2 regions of the Streptomyces sp. NPDC008092 genome follow, and region 2 is predicted to be linked to the other one. Evidence: predicted binding sites of a transcription regulator. Region 2 holds the regulator's gene; the other holds the start of a gene.
The links. The regulator HspR, encoded in region 2, represses chaperone genes until heat shock. The targets are predictions, from matches to a motif close to TTGAGNNNNNNNNNCTCAA.
Positions count from the first base shown of each region.

Region 1: the regulator HspR is predicted to act here: its motif matches at 3,735-3,753, upstream of dnaK (molecular chaperone DnaK).

Region 1 is NZ_JBIBHY010000001.1:732,159-739,021, reverse strand. It holds gene ACFZB3_RS02995 (4Fe-4S dicluster domain-containing protein) at 1-1,301, shown strand, start outside; gene narJ (nitrate reductase molybdenum cofactor assembly chaperone) at 1,301-1,786, shown strand; gene dnaK (molecular chaperone DnaK) at 1,841-3,688, opposite strand; gene ACFZB3_RS02980 (OsmC family peroxiredoxin) at 3,828-4,253, opposite strand; gene ACFZB3_RS02975 (hypothetical protein) at 4,321-6,120, opposite strand; gene ACFZB3_RS02970 (AAA family ATPase) at 6,117-6,863, opposite strand, start outside.
Region 2 is NZ_JBIBHY010000008.1:353,584-360,446, reverse strand. It holds gene dnaK (molecular chaperone DnaK) at 1-1,074, shown strand, start outside; gene grpE (nucleotide exchange factor GrpE) at 1,071-1,727, shown strand; gene dnaJ (molecular chaperone DnaJ) at 1,773-2,948, shown strand; gene ACFZB3_RS27130 (heat shock protein transcriptional repressor HspR) at 2,954-3,400, shown strand; gene ACFZB3_RS27125 (PA14 domain-containing protein) at 3,459-5,426, opposite strand; gene ACFZB3_RS27120 (substrate-binding domain-containing protein) at 5,720-6,829, shown strand.

The DNA.
Region 1 (6,863 bases), on a different contig from region 2:
GCTGGCAGCTGAACCGGCGCGGCGCGCTCCGGCTGAGGGCGGGCGGCCGGCTGCGCAGGTCCGCCGGGATCTTCGCCGGCCGCGGGCTCCCGGAGACCGAGGACTACTACAGGCACTGGACGGACGGCGGCCCGACCGGCGCGCCCGCCCACGGCGACCTGGACCCGATGGTCGAGCGCACCCGCCGACACGCCTCGGACAAGGTGAGGTCCGAGTTCGAGCAGACCTTCATGTTCTACCTCCCCCGCATCTGCGAGCACTGCCTCAACCCGTCGTGCGTGGCCTCCTGTCCGTCCGGGGCGATGCACAAGCGGGCCGAGGACGGCATCGTGCTGGTCGACCAGGACCGGTGCCGGGGGCGGCGGATGTGCGTGACCGGATGCCCGTACAAGAAGGTCTACTTCAACCACGCCACCGGCAAGGCCGAGAAGTGCGACCTGTGCCGTCCGCGGATCGAGGCCGGCCTGCCGACGGTCTGTTCGGAGACCTGCGTGGGCCGGCTGCGCTACCTCGGGGTGGTCCTCTACGACGCCGACAAGGTGAGGGCGGCGGCCGAGACCGAGGACGAGAAGGCGCTGTACGAGGCCCAGTTGGGCGTCCTCCTCGACCCGGAGGACCCTGCCGTGCTGCGGGCCTGCGCGGCGGCGGGCATCCCGGACGACTGGACGGAGGCGGCCCGCCGTTCCCCGGTCCACGCGCTGATCAGCAGGTACCGGGTGGCGTTGCCCCTGCACCCGGAGTACCGCACGCTGCCCATGGTCTGGTACATCCCGCCGCTGTCCCCCGTCGTGGACGCGCTCTCCGAGACCGGTCACGACGGCGAGGACGCCGGCAACCTGTTCGCCGCGATCGACACCCTGCGCATCCCGCTCGCCTACCTGGCAGAGCTGTTCAGCGCGGGCGACCCCGCCCCGGTCCGCGCCTGTCTGGAGAAGCTCGCGGCGATGCGCTCCCACATGCGGGCGCTCGACCTGGGTGAGGAGCCGGACCCGGCGGTCGGCTCCGCGGTCGGGATGCGGCCGGAGGAGATCGAGGCGATGTACCGGTTGCTGGCGGTCGCCAGGTACGAGGACCGGTACGTGATCCCGTCGGCGGCCGCCGGTGACGCCCGCCGTCTGGAGGAGTCCGCGCTGCCCGACGGCTGCAGCCTGGACTTCCACGGCGGCCCCGGCATGGGCGGCGACGGCCCCTCCGGCCGGGCCCCGGGGCGGAAACTGCTCCCAGTGGTGTCGGTGCGGAACCTCCACGGTCTGCGCGGACGGCAGACCGCCGGCACTCCCGACGAGGCGAAGGAGGACTGATGCCCTCGGACGCGGTGTTCTACCAGGCGGCGGCGCTCTGTCTCACCTACCCGGACGACGACTTCGTCGCCCGGCTGCCGCTGCTGCGCGAAGCCGCCCCGCAACTGCGGGAGTTCACCGACCATGCGACGGTGACCCCACCGCAGGAGCTGGCCGCGCACTACGTGCAGGTCTTCGACTTCAAGAACCCGCAGAGCCTCTACCTCAGCTGGTGGCGGGACGGCGACACCCGGCGCCGGGACATGTCCCTGGCCCGGTTCCAGGACATCTACAAGGCGTACGGCATGGAGTTCACCGGCGAGGAGCTGCCGGACTTCCTCCCCGCCGTCCTGGAGTTCACGGCCCGTACCGGCAACACCGGCCTGCTCACCGAGCACCGCGACTGCCTGTCGCGGCTCCGCTGCAGGCTGACCGAATTCGGCACCCCGTACGCGTGCGTCCTGGACGCGGTCTGTGCCACCCTGCCGGCCACGCCCGGCAGCTAGCCGTTCCTCCCGCCGCGACGGCGGCCGGTCACCGCGGCGGGACCCGGCGGTGCCTCAACCGGCCGCGCCCCGCTGGTCGTCCACGATCTCGGCGTCCACCACACCCTCCTCCTCGGCCTCGGGCGCCTGCTGTTCCCCGGCCGCGCCGCCGGCGGCAGCGGCGTACATGGCCTGCCCCATCTGCTGGCTCACGCTCGCCAGTTTCTCCACCCCCTGCCGCAGCTCACCGGTGTCGGCGTCCCGTTCCAGCAGCGCCTTGAGCTCGGTGATCGCCGCCGCCACGTCGGCCTTCGTGCCGGCCGGCACCCGCTCCTCGTTCTCCCGGAGGAACTTCTCGGTCTGGTAGACGAGTTGCTCGGCCTGGTTGCGGGTCTCCGCGGCCTCGCGGCGCCTGCGGTCCTCCTCGGCGTACTGCTCGGCCTCCCGCATCATGCGGTCGATGTCGTCCTTGGGGAGGGCGGAGCCGCCGGTCACGGTCATCTTCTGCTCGCGGCCGGTCGCCAGGTCCTTCGCCGAGACGTGCATGATCCCGTTCGCGTCGATGTCGAAGGCCACCTCGATCTGGGGCACCCCGCGCGGTGCGGGCGGCAGGCCGGTGAGGTCGAAGACGCCCAGCTTCTTGTTGTACGCGGCGATCTCGCGTTCGCCCTGGTAGACCTGGATGCCCACCGAGGGCTGGTTGTCGGCCGCGGTCGTGAAGATCTCCGAACGCCGGGTCGGGATCGTGGTGTTGCGCTCGATGAGCCTGGTCATGATGCCGCCCTTGGTCTCGATGCCCAGGGACAGCGGGGTGACGTCGAGCAGCAGCACGTCCTTCACGTCGCCGCGGATGACGCCCGCCTGGAGGGCGGCGCCGACCGCGACCACCTCGTCCGGGTTGACGCCCTTGTGCGGGTCCTTGCCGGTGAGTTCGCGGACCAGGTCGGTGACGGCGGGCATCCGGGTCGAGCCGCCGACCAGGATGACGTGGTCGATCGCCGAGACCTGCACGCCCGCGTCCTTGACGGCCTGGTGGAAGGGTTTCTTGCAGCGGTCCAGCAGGTCGGCGGTGAGCTCCTGGAACTGGGCCCGCGTCAGCTTCTCCTCCAGATGCAGCGGCCCCTCCGCGGAGGCGGTGATGTACGGCAGGTTGACCGAGGTCTCCGTCGACGACGACAGCTCGATCTTGGCCTTCTCGGCGCCCTCGCGCAGCCGCTGCACGGCCATCTTGTCGTTGCCGAGGTCGACGCCGTACTGCCCCTTGAACCGCTTCACGAGATGCTCGACGACCCGCTGGTCCCAGTCGTCGCCGCCCAGGTGCGTGTCGCCGTTGGTGGCCTTGACCTCGATCACCCCGTCGCCGATCTCCAGGAGCGACACGTCGAAGGTGCCGCCCCCGAGGTCGAAGACGAGGACGGTCTGCTCCTCGCCCCGGTCCAGGCCGTAGGCGAGCGCGGCGGCGGTCGGCTCGTTGATGATCCGCAGCACCTTCAGGCCGGCGATCTCGCCGGCCTCCTTGGTGGCCTGCCGCTGGGCGTCGTCGAAGTACGCGGGTACGGTGATCACCGCGTCGGTGACGTCCTCGCCGAGGTAGGCCTCGGTGTCCCGCTTGAGCTTCTGCAGGACCCGCGCCGAGAGCTCCTGGGCCCGGAACCGGGTGCCGTCGACGCTCCCGCTCTCCGGGAACCGCCAGGCCGCGTCGCCCATGTGCCGCTTGACGGAGCGCGCGGTGCGGTCGACGTTGGTCACCGCCTGCCGCTTGGCGACCTCGCCGACCAGCACGTCGCCGTTCTTCGCGAAGGCCACGACCGACGGGGTGGTGCGTGCCCCCTCGGCATTGGCGACGACGGTGGGCTCACCGCCCTCCAGCAGGGCCACCACCGAGTTCGTCGTACCGAGGTCGATACCGACCGCACGTGCCATGTCCGTCCCCTTCCGCCCGGGCGCTTCCCCGACTCCAGCTCAAAACTTGAGCGGGCTGTTGTCAATGCCGGGTGCGCCGTAAACGACGCTGCCGCGCCCCTCCGGGAAGAGGGGCGCGGCAGCGCGGCGGACAGGGCGCTCAGGCGAGCTTGGCGTCCAGGGTGATGGTGGTGCCGGTCAGGGCCTGGCTGACCGGGCAGTTCTTCTTGGCGTCCTCGGCGGCGGCGACGAAGCCGTCCTGGTCCAGGCCGGGGACGGTGCCCTCGACGGTCAGGTGGATGCCGGTGATGCCGGTGCCCGGCTGGAAGGTGACGTCGGCGTTGGTGACCAGCTTGGTGGGCGGGGTGCCGGCACCGGTGAGGGCGTGCGACAGCGCCATGGAGAAGCAGCTGGAGTGGGCGGCCGCGATCAGCTCCTCGGGGCTGGTCCTGCCGTTCGCCTCCTGGGAGCGCGAGGCCCACGTGACGGGCTGCTCGCCGATACCGGAGGAGTCGAAGGTGATGACACCGTTCCCCTCGGTCAGGCTGCCTTCCCAGACGGTGTGTGCGGTGCGCGTGGTAGCCACGGTTGTTCCTTTCGGCGATGAAGGCGAATGAACCGGTTCGCTCGCCCCCATCCGATCACATCGGGGCTCACCGCACCCGGAAGACCGGCCCACGGGGGGTGAACGGCAGGCGACGTCCGTCCGGGATCAGATAGGCGTGCTCGCGGCGGACCCGCAGGACGTCGCACCAGCCGTCGGTGATCACCAGGACCGGCGCGGCGGGCGGGAAGTCGTCGGCGCGCTGGAGCAGGTCGATGCCGGGCTGCAGGACGGTCCCGCCGCGGCCGTGCACCCGGACCCGGCCGGCGATCTCGGTGGTCGGGAGATAACCGGCGTCGTGCGGAGCCGCGTCGCAGAAGACGACGCGCGCGGCCGGTACGTCGCGGGCCTCGGCATAGGAGGCGATCGCGCCGAGCGCCTTGCCGAGCAGGGTGCGGTCCATGGAGCCGGAGGTGTCGAGGACCACCCCGAAGGTGCACCGGGCGACCTCCTCGGGCGGGAAGTACCGGCCGGCGCGCGGGATGTCCGGGGTGGACGACTGCCGGCGCGAGGGGCGGGCGTAGGACCGTACGGCCTCCGGGCGCGGCACGAACTCGTCGAACCAGCGGGCGAGCCGGGCGTCCCACGGAAGCGGTGGGTGGCTGAGTGCGCGGATCTCCTCGACCAGGCCGCCAGGCAGCAGGCCCCGGTCCTGTGTCCGGTGCAGGTCGAGCCCCTGGCACAGTCCGCGCCGGTAGAACTCGTCGAGGTCGACGTACGCGCCGGGCGGCCCGAGCGGCGCGCCCAGCACGTCACCGCGCCCCTTGCCGCGCAGGGTGGCCAGGCGCCGCATCCTTCTGAGGTCGCCGGCGATCCGGTCGTACACCTCCTCCGCCGACAGGTCCTTCAGCTCCGGGTCGTACAGCAGCCCTTCGGGCATGGTGCCGACGCGCATCGCGACCAGCCAGCCGTTGATGACGTAGTCGCAGGCGATGTTGAAGAGGTAGGGGTCGCGGCCGCCGAGGCGGTCACCGTGGCGCAGGGCGGCGTGCAGCATCTCGTGGGCGAGGACGAACCGCCACTCCTCGTCGTCCATGGTCCGCAGCGGGTTGACGTAGATCTCGCCGGCCTCGGGATTGACCGCGGCGACGGCGATGTCGTGGGCGCGGGCCAGTTCGGCGTCGGCGACCAGTCTGATGCCGGCCGCGATGCCGCCGAGCAGCGGGTAGGAGGAGACGAACCAGCTCAGCGCCTTTTCCCAGGGGCGCCGCGGGGTGGGCGGGCCGGACATGGTCGTGCGGCGGCCGCCGGCCAGGTCCATCGCCCGGGACATGGTGCGGGTCAGCGCGTGCGCGAACCCGACCTGCCAGTCGGGCACTTGACCGGCCCACTTGCTCCAGGAGAGCAGGAGCTGGTCGGGCTCGCCGCCGTTCGTCCCGCCGCGCTCGTACGCTGCCGGGATGCCACCGGACCGGCGCCAGCCGGCGGCGAGCCGGTCCTCGTCGCCCTCCGGGTAGGAGGCGGGCAGGTGGCCGGGGGCCTCGCCGATCGGGAAGGTCTCCAGGAAGCGGTTGACGACGGTGCAGCGGGCGGCGAGGTCGTAGCGGTCCGGCTGGGCGCGCGGTCCGGTGGCGGCCGGGAGGTGGCCGAAGCCCAGATGAATGGTGCAGTGCGCCAACGCCCAGGCCCACTCGGCCGGTTCGGCCCGCCGGGTGGCGTGCGCGTGCAGCACGCCGTCGGAGTCGGCGCGCACCAGCCCCTCCCGGGGCGCGAGTTCGCACTTCTCGTGCCGGCAGATGGTGAACTCGACCGCCCGCAGGGCGGGGTTGGCGCGGAGCAGCTCGACACCGGCCGCGAAGTTCTCGGCGGCCGGGTCCTGCTTCTTGCGCGCGGCGGCCGCTCGGCTCATCGCCGGGCCTCCACCAGCCGGGGCATGTCCCGGGCCGCCTCGATCAGGAACCAGGCGGGCAGCACCGGGTTGCCGTCGGCGTCGGAGGCGATGACGGTCTGGGCGACCTCGACGGAGATCTCGGCGAGCTGTACGAGCAGCGACTTGGCGCGGTACGCGGTCTGCCGGCCGTTCGCCGACATGTGCTCCTTGTCGGCGGGGAGTTCCTTGACCAGCCGGCCCCGGAACGACTCGGCCAGGTAGTACAGCAGGTCGCGGTCCTCGATCCGGTTCGGCCATCCCGCGTCCCCCTTCAGGACGGCCTCGATCCCGAACCGGCTGCGCACGATCTTGACGTATCCGCAGAAGGCGGTGGCGTGGGCGGGGGTCAGCGTGCCGTGCGCGAGTACCTTCAGCGTCTCCTCGTCCAGCTCGCGCCCGAAGGAGTGCAGGGCGTCGGAGAGCATGTGCCAGGAGCGCGGGGTGGAGAACGGCTCCTCGGTCTTCGGCGGCTTGGACCACAGGTGGTCGGGCCGGTCGGTGAGGTGGTCCAGGATCCACGGGTGGATGCCGTTGCCCGCGGCCCAGGCGAGCCAGTCGTGCGCGGAGGCCTCCAGGTGGACGTGGGCCAGCCGGTTGACGAGCGCGGAGGCGACGGGCCGGGCGAGGGCGTTGTCGGTGGCCCGGTTGCCGGCGCCGATGACGATCGAGCCCTTGGGCAGCTCGTAGTTCCCGATGCGCCGGTCGAGGATCAGCGAGTAGAA
Region 2 (6,863 bases):
TACATCACCGCCTCCGCCGAGGGCCCCCTGCACCTCGACGAGAAGCTCACCCGCGCCCAGTTCCAGCAGCTGACCGCGGACCTGCTGGAGCGCTGCAAGACGCCGTTCCACAACGTCATCAAGGACGCCGGCATCCAGCTCGGCGAGATCGACCACGTCGTCCTCGTCGGCGGCTCCACCCGTATGCCCGCCGTCGCCGAGCTCGTCAAGGAGCTGACCGGCGGCAAGGACGCCAACAAGGGCGTCAACCCGGACGAGGTCGTCGCCATCGGCGCCGCCCTGCAGGCCGGTGTGCTCAAGGGTGAGGTCAAGGACGTCCTGCTCCTCGACGTGACCCCGCTGTCCCTCGGTATCGAGACCAAGGGCGGCATCATGACCAAGCTCATCGAGCGGAACACGACGATCCCGACCAAGCGGTCCGAGATCTTCACCACCGCCGAGGACAACCAGCCCTCCGTCCAGATCCAGGTCTACCAGGGCGAGCGCGAGATCGCGGCGTACAACAAGAAGCTCGGCATGTTCGAGCTGACCGGTCTGCCGCCGGCCCCGCGCGGTGTCCCGCAGATCGAGGTCGCCTTCGACATCGACGCCAACGGCATCATGCACGTGACCGCGAAGGACCTGGGCACGGGCAAGGAGCAGAAGATGACCGTCACCGGCGGCTCCTCGCTGCCGAAGGACGAGGTCGACCGGATGCGCCAGGAGGCCGAGCAGTACGCGGAGGAGGACCACCGCCGCCGCGAGGCCGCCGAGACCCGCAACCAGGGCGAGCAGCTCGTCTACCAGACGGAGAAGTTCCTCAAGGACAACGAGGACAAGGTCCCGGGCGAGATCAAGACCGAGGTCGAGGCCGCCGTCGAGGAGCTCAAGGAGCACCTCAAGGGCGAGGACACCGCGGAGATCCGCACCGCCACCGAGAAGGTCGCCGCCGTCTCCCAGAAGCTGGGCCAGGCCATGTACGCCGACGCCCAGGCCTCCGGGGCCACCGCCGGCGCCGCGCCTGCCGGTGACGCCGCCGACGACGTGGTGGACGCCGAGATCGTCGACGACGAGCGCAAGGACGGTGCCGCGTGACGGAGGAGACCCCGGGCTTCGAGGAGAAGCCCGACGTCCCCTCCGGCGCCACCCCCGACGACGCCGCGCCGAAGGCCGCTCCCGCACAGGGGGCGGCCCCGGCCGGGGACTCCAGCGCACAGCTCGCCGGTCTGACGGCGCAGCTGGACCAGGTGCGCACCGCGCTCGGCGAGCGCACCACGGACCTCCAGCGCCTCCAGGCCGAGTACCAGAACTACCGCCGCCGGGTGGAGCGGGACCGGATCACGGTCCGGGAGATCGCCATCGCGAACCTCCTGACCGAACTCCTGCCCGTGCTCGACGACATCGGCCGCGCCCGGGAACACGGCGAACTGGTCGGCGGTTTCAAGTCGGTGGCCGAGTCGCTGGAGACGGTCGCGGCGAAGATGGGCCTGCAGCAGTTCGGCAAGGAGGGCGAGCCCTTCGACCCGACGATCCACGAGGCGCTGATGCACAGCTACGCGCCGGACGTCACCGAGACGACGTGCGTGGCCATCCTGCAGCCCGGGTATCGCATCGGCGAGCGCACCATCCGCCCCGCGCGGGTGGCGGTCGCCGAACCGCAGCCGGGGGCGACGCCGGTGAAGGCCGATGGGACCGAAGAGGCCCCGGCGGCCGGGGACGAGAAGGACAACGGCCCTGAGGAGGGCTGAAGTCGTAGGTAACACGCGGAACACCGGAAAGGGGGCGCGTCGGGGATGAGCACCAAGGACTTCATCGAGAAGGACTACTACAAGGTCCTCGGCGTCCCCAAGGACGCCACCGAGGCCGAGATCAAGAAGGCGTACCGGAAGCTCGCGCGCGAGTTCCACCCGGACGCCAACAAGGGCAACGCCAAGGCCGAGGAGCGCTTCAAGGAGATCTCCGAGGCGAACGACATACTCGGCGACCCCAAGAAGCGCAAGGAGTACGACGAGGCACGCGCCCTCTTCGGCAACGGCGGCTTCCGCCCGGGGCCGGGCGCGGGCGGCGGCAACTTCAACTTCGACCTGGGCGACCTCTTCGGGGGCAACGCCCAGGGCGGGGGCGGCGGCTTCGGCGGCGGCGGCTTCAGTGACGTCCTGGGGGGCCTGTTCAACCGGGGCGGCGGCACGGCCGGCCGTACCCAGCCGCGGCGCGGCCAGGACATCGAGTCCGAGGTCACGCTCAGTTTCACGGAGGCCATCGAGGGCGCCACGGTCCCGCTGCGGATGTCCTCGCAGGCCCCCTGCAAGGCCTGTTCGGGCACCGGCGACAAGAACGGCACCCCGCGGGTGTGCCCGACCTGCGTCGGCACCGGCCAGGTGGCGCGGGGGTCCGGCGGCGGCTTCTCGCTCACCGACCCGTGCCCGGACTGCAAGGGCCGCGGCCTGATCGCGGAGCACCCCTGCCTGGACTGCAAGGGCAGCGGGCGCGCCAAGTCGTCGAGGACCATGCAGGTCCGCATCCCCGCCGGGGTGACCGACGGCCAGCGCATCCGGCTGCGCGGCAAGGGCGCACCGGGCGAACGCGGCGGCCCCGCGGGCGACCTGTACGTCATGGTGCACGTGGACACCCACCCGGTGTTCGGCCGCAAGGAGGACAACCTCACGGTGACCGTCCCGGTGACCTTCACCGAGGCGGCGCTCGGTGGCGAGGTCAGGGTCCCGACCCTGGGCGGGCCGCCGGTCACCCTGAAGCTGCCCCCGGGCACGCCCAACGGCCGCACCATGCGCGCCCGTGGCAAGGGCGCGGTCCGCAAGGACGGCACCCGCGGCGACCTCCTGGTCACCGTCGAGGTGAGTGTCCCGAAGGACCTGTCGGGGAATGCTCGTGACGCACTGGAGGCGTATCGCGAGGCGACCGCGGGCGAGGACCCGCGCGCCGAGTTGTTCGAGGCTGCGAAGGGAGCATGACAGAGATGGACGGCCGTCGACGCAATCCGTATGAACTGACCGAGGAGACCCCGGTCTACGTCATCTCGGTGGCGGCCCAGCTCTCCGGACTGCACCCGCAGACGCTGCGCCAGTACGACCGCCTCGGCCTGGTCTCCCCCGACCGCACGGCCGGGCGCGGCCGCCGCTACTCGGCCCGCGACATCGAACTGCTCCGTCAGGTGCAGGCGCTGTCGCAGGACGAGGGCATCAACCTGGCCGGCATCAAGCGCATCATCGAACTGGAGAACCAGGTCATAGCGCTCCAGCAGCGCGTCGCCGAACTCCAGGCGGCCGTCGACGGTGCGGCGACCGCGATGCAGCAGCGCGAGGCCGCCGTCCACGCGTCCTACCGCCGCGACCTGGTGCCGTACCAGGAGGTCCAGCAGACCAGCGCGCTGGTGGTGTGGCGGCCGAAGAAGGCGAAGGACTAGCAGCATCCGCACGAAAGGGCCCGGAGGCCGTGCGCCTCCGGGCCCTTTCGCATGCCGGTCACGGCTCCAGGACCGCCTGGTCCGCACCCGGTGCCGACTCCGTGCCGTCGGCGTACAGCGCGGTCACCCAGTAGTAGTGGGTGGTGCCGCGGGCGGCCGTGGTGTCGTCGTACGTGCGCTCCGTCGTGGTCGCCAGCTTCTCGTAGGTCTGCGTGGCCGGGTTCCAGCGGTAGACCTGGTAGCCCGTCGCCGGGCCGACCGCGTTCCACCCCAGGACGACACCCGAGTCGGTCGCGTCCGCCGTCAGGGTGAGCGGGGAGCCCTCCGGGGTCGCCACCGACGGGGTCAGGTCCAGCTCGTCGACGGCGACCGCGGACACCGGCCCCAGCCAGCTGCTGGAGTTGTTCGCGTTGTCGATCGCGTTCACCCAGTAGCAGGCGTGGTCGCCGTCCGGCAGCCGTACGTCCCGGTAGTGGGAGGTGCCCGCCGGCAGGTACGCCCACTCCGAGCCGGAGCAGACCTGCTCCTCGCCCTCCTCGCCGAGGACCGTGCCCCGGTAGACGACGTACCGCTTCAGGTCGGGCTCGGTGTTGTCGTCCCAGTCCAGCTCGATGCCGTACTCCGTGGCCGTCGCGGTCAGACCGGTGACCTGCGCCGGCGGCTTGTCCGACTCCAGGGTGGTGACGGTGGCCGTCCCCGAGGGGAGGGACACGGAGGTCAGCTGGTCCTCCGTCGTCACCACGTAGTGGTAGGTGGTGCCCTCCGCCGCCGAGTAGTCACCGCAGCTGTACCGCCGTGACCCGTCGGGGAGTTCGGCGTAGGTCGTGGTGCACGGCACCGGCGTGCCCGAGGTGCTGACGGGCAGGGTCGTCGAACGGTAGACGTGGAAGGCGTGCTCCCGGCCGTCCCCCGGCTCGACCGTCCAGCTCAGCAGCGCGGCACCGACGTCCGCGGTCGCCGTGAGGTCCCGGGGCGCGGCGGGCGGCCGGTGGACGCTCGCGGGGTCGCTGTACGGCGACAGATGGCCGGAGCCGTCCAGTGCGGCCACCTTGTACTCGTAGGCGGCGCTCCGGCCGAGCGTGTCGTCGCTGAAGGAGATCCGGTTGACGTCCTTGACCGTGTCGACGCCGCTCGGATCGGTGCGCACCACCCGGTACTTCACCGCGCCCGGCACCGCCCGCCAGGTCACCGTGGCCGTGGTGTCCGTGACCGACCAGCCGAGGCCGGCCGGCGCGGCCAGCGTGATGCTGGTGACCGGCTGGTCGGCGGTGCCGGCGGACTCGTTGCCCGCCCTGTCGTAGGCGCGCACCTCGTAGTAGTAGACGGCACCGGTCGCGGGCGGTGCGTCGGTGTACGAGGTCGCGGTGGCGGCGGTCAGCCGGGTCCAGCCGGTGCTGCCCCGCAGCCGCCGGTAGACGCGGTAGCCCGCGAGGTCCATCTCCTGGTTCTTCGTCCAGCTCAGCTTCGCCGTGTTGGATCCGCCGGCGTAGGACACCAGCGGGTCCGCCGGCGTGAGCGGCGCGATCTTGTCGACGGTGGCCGAAGTGCGGGGCGTGTACGTGAACTTGACCTTGGCGGCGCCGGTGAAGTTGGCGTAGTCGACGCGGAGGGTGTGCTTGCCCTTGGGGACGGTCACGTTGACGGTCTTGCTGACTGTCTTGGTGGTGTTCTTCCACAGGTCGGTCCTGCGGACGCCGTCGAGGTAGACCCGGATGCCGTCGAGGCCGGAGGCGGCGAGGGCGAAGGGTCCGCCGGAGCCGAAGTCGCGGGTGACGGTCCAGCGCACGCCGAAGTTGTCCTTCGGCAGTCCGGACGCCGGAGCGCCGCTCCAGCTCTCGTCGATCGTGGTGTCGCAGTCGGTCTTCTTCGGGGTGCCCTTGAACGCGGTGTTCGCGAACAGCTGGCGCTTGAAGACCGGCGAGTTGCACGTCGTGGCCGCCGACGCGGTCACGACGGCGCCGCCGAGCAGGGTGCCGGCGGTGGCTAGCACCACGGTGGTGGCCGCGGCGCTTCTGGCTGGGTTCATTCGATCCTCTGGTCGTATCCGCACGACGGGCATGGTCGTTCCGGATGTCGACTCGTGAGGAACCGCGTTGGTTGTACTGATCTTTGCCTACCCATGAACTCCCTTTGGATGGAGGGTCCGTAAAGAGTGTTTGGAGGGGGTTCCGCTCCGCCTTCACAGGAGCAGCGGAGCGTGGTGTTGCGCACTCGTTAAGTGATTCCGCTTGACGCCGGGTGTGGCGTACGCGTTGGCTTTTCAGACATCTGGGTCGCAAAGCAGCCCACGTCCGGAACGCACCTGAAGTGAGCCCCCGTATGCGTCGTATAGCCATGTTTGTGGCCGCGTCCACGATGACCCTTTCGCTTGCCGGCTGCGGCGTGCTCAACGCGACAGGATCGTCGACGTCCGCGAGCCCGACGAAGGGCAACGACATCACGGTGGGCGTGCTGATGCCGGACAAGATCAACACCCGGTACGTCAACTTCGACTACCCGATCATGGCGTCGAAGATCGCCGAGCTGACCAACAAGCAGGGCAAGGTCGACTACCAGAACGCCGCGTCGTCCGCCTCCACGCAGGCGACGCAGATGCAGAAGATGATCGACGAGAAGATCGACGTGATCATCCTGGACGCCGTCGACGCGCACGCCATCGCGGGCACGGTGAAGAAGGCCAAGGCTGCGGGCATCCCGGTCATCGCCTACGACCGCCTCGCCGAGGGACCGATCGACGCCTACGTCTCCTTCGACAACGAGCTGGTCGGCGAGGTGCAGGCCCGCACCCTGCTGGAGGCGCTCGGCTCGAACGTCGACACCTCCGACAAGGTCGTCATGATCAACGGCTCGCCGACCGACCCGAACGCCAAGCAGTTCAAGACGGGCGCCCTGTCCGAGCTGAACGGCAAGGTGACGACCGCGAACCTCTCCTACGACACCAAGGACTGGGACCCGAAGATCGCCGCGCAGGAGGTCACCAAGGCGATCGGCGCGATCGGCAAGGACAACATCGCCGCCGTCTACTCCGCCAACGACGCGATGGCGGGCGGCATCGTCCAGGCCCTCAAGGCGGCCGGCGTCACCCAGATGCCGCCGATCACCGGCCAGGACGCGGACCTCGACGCCATCCAGCGGATCCTCACCGGCGAGCAGTACATGACCGTCTACAAGCCGTACCCGGACGAGGCCGAGGCCGCCGCCCAGATGGCCGTGTACAAGGTGCAGGGCAAGGACATCCAGTTCGACGCGCTCACCCAGGACACCGTCGACAGCCCCACCAACAAGGACATTCCGTCCCAGCTGGTGCAGGTCAGCGCCGTGACCAAGAGCAAGATCAAGGACACCGTCGTCGCGGACGGCATCTACAAGATCTCGCAGATCTGCACGGCCGACTACAAGACCGCTTGCGCGGAGGCGGGGCTCAAGTAAGCCCTGCGGACGGCCCCGTTCCCTGCGAGGGGAA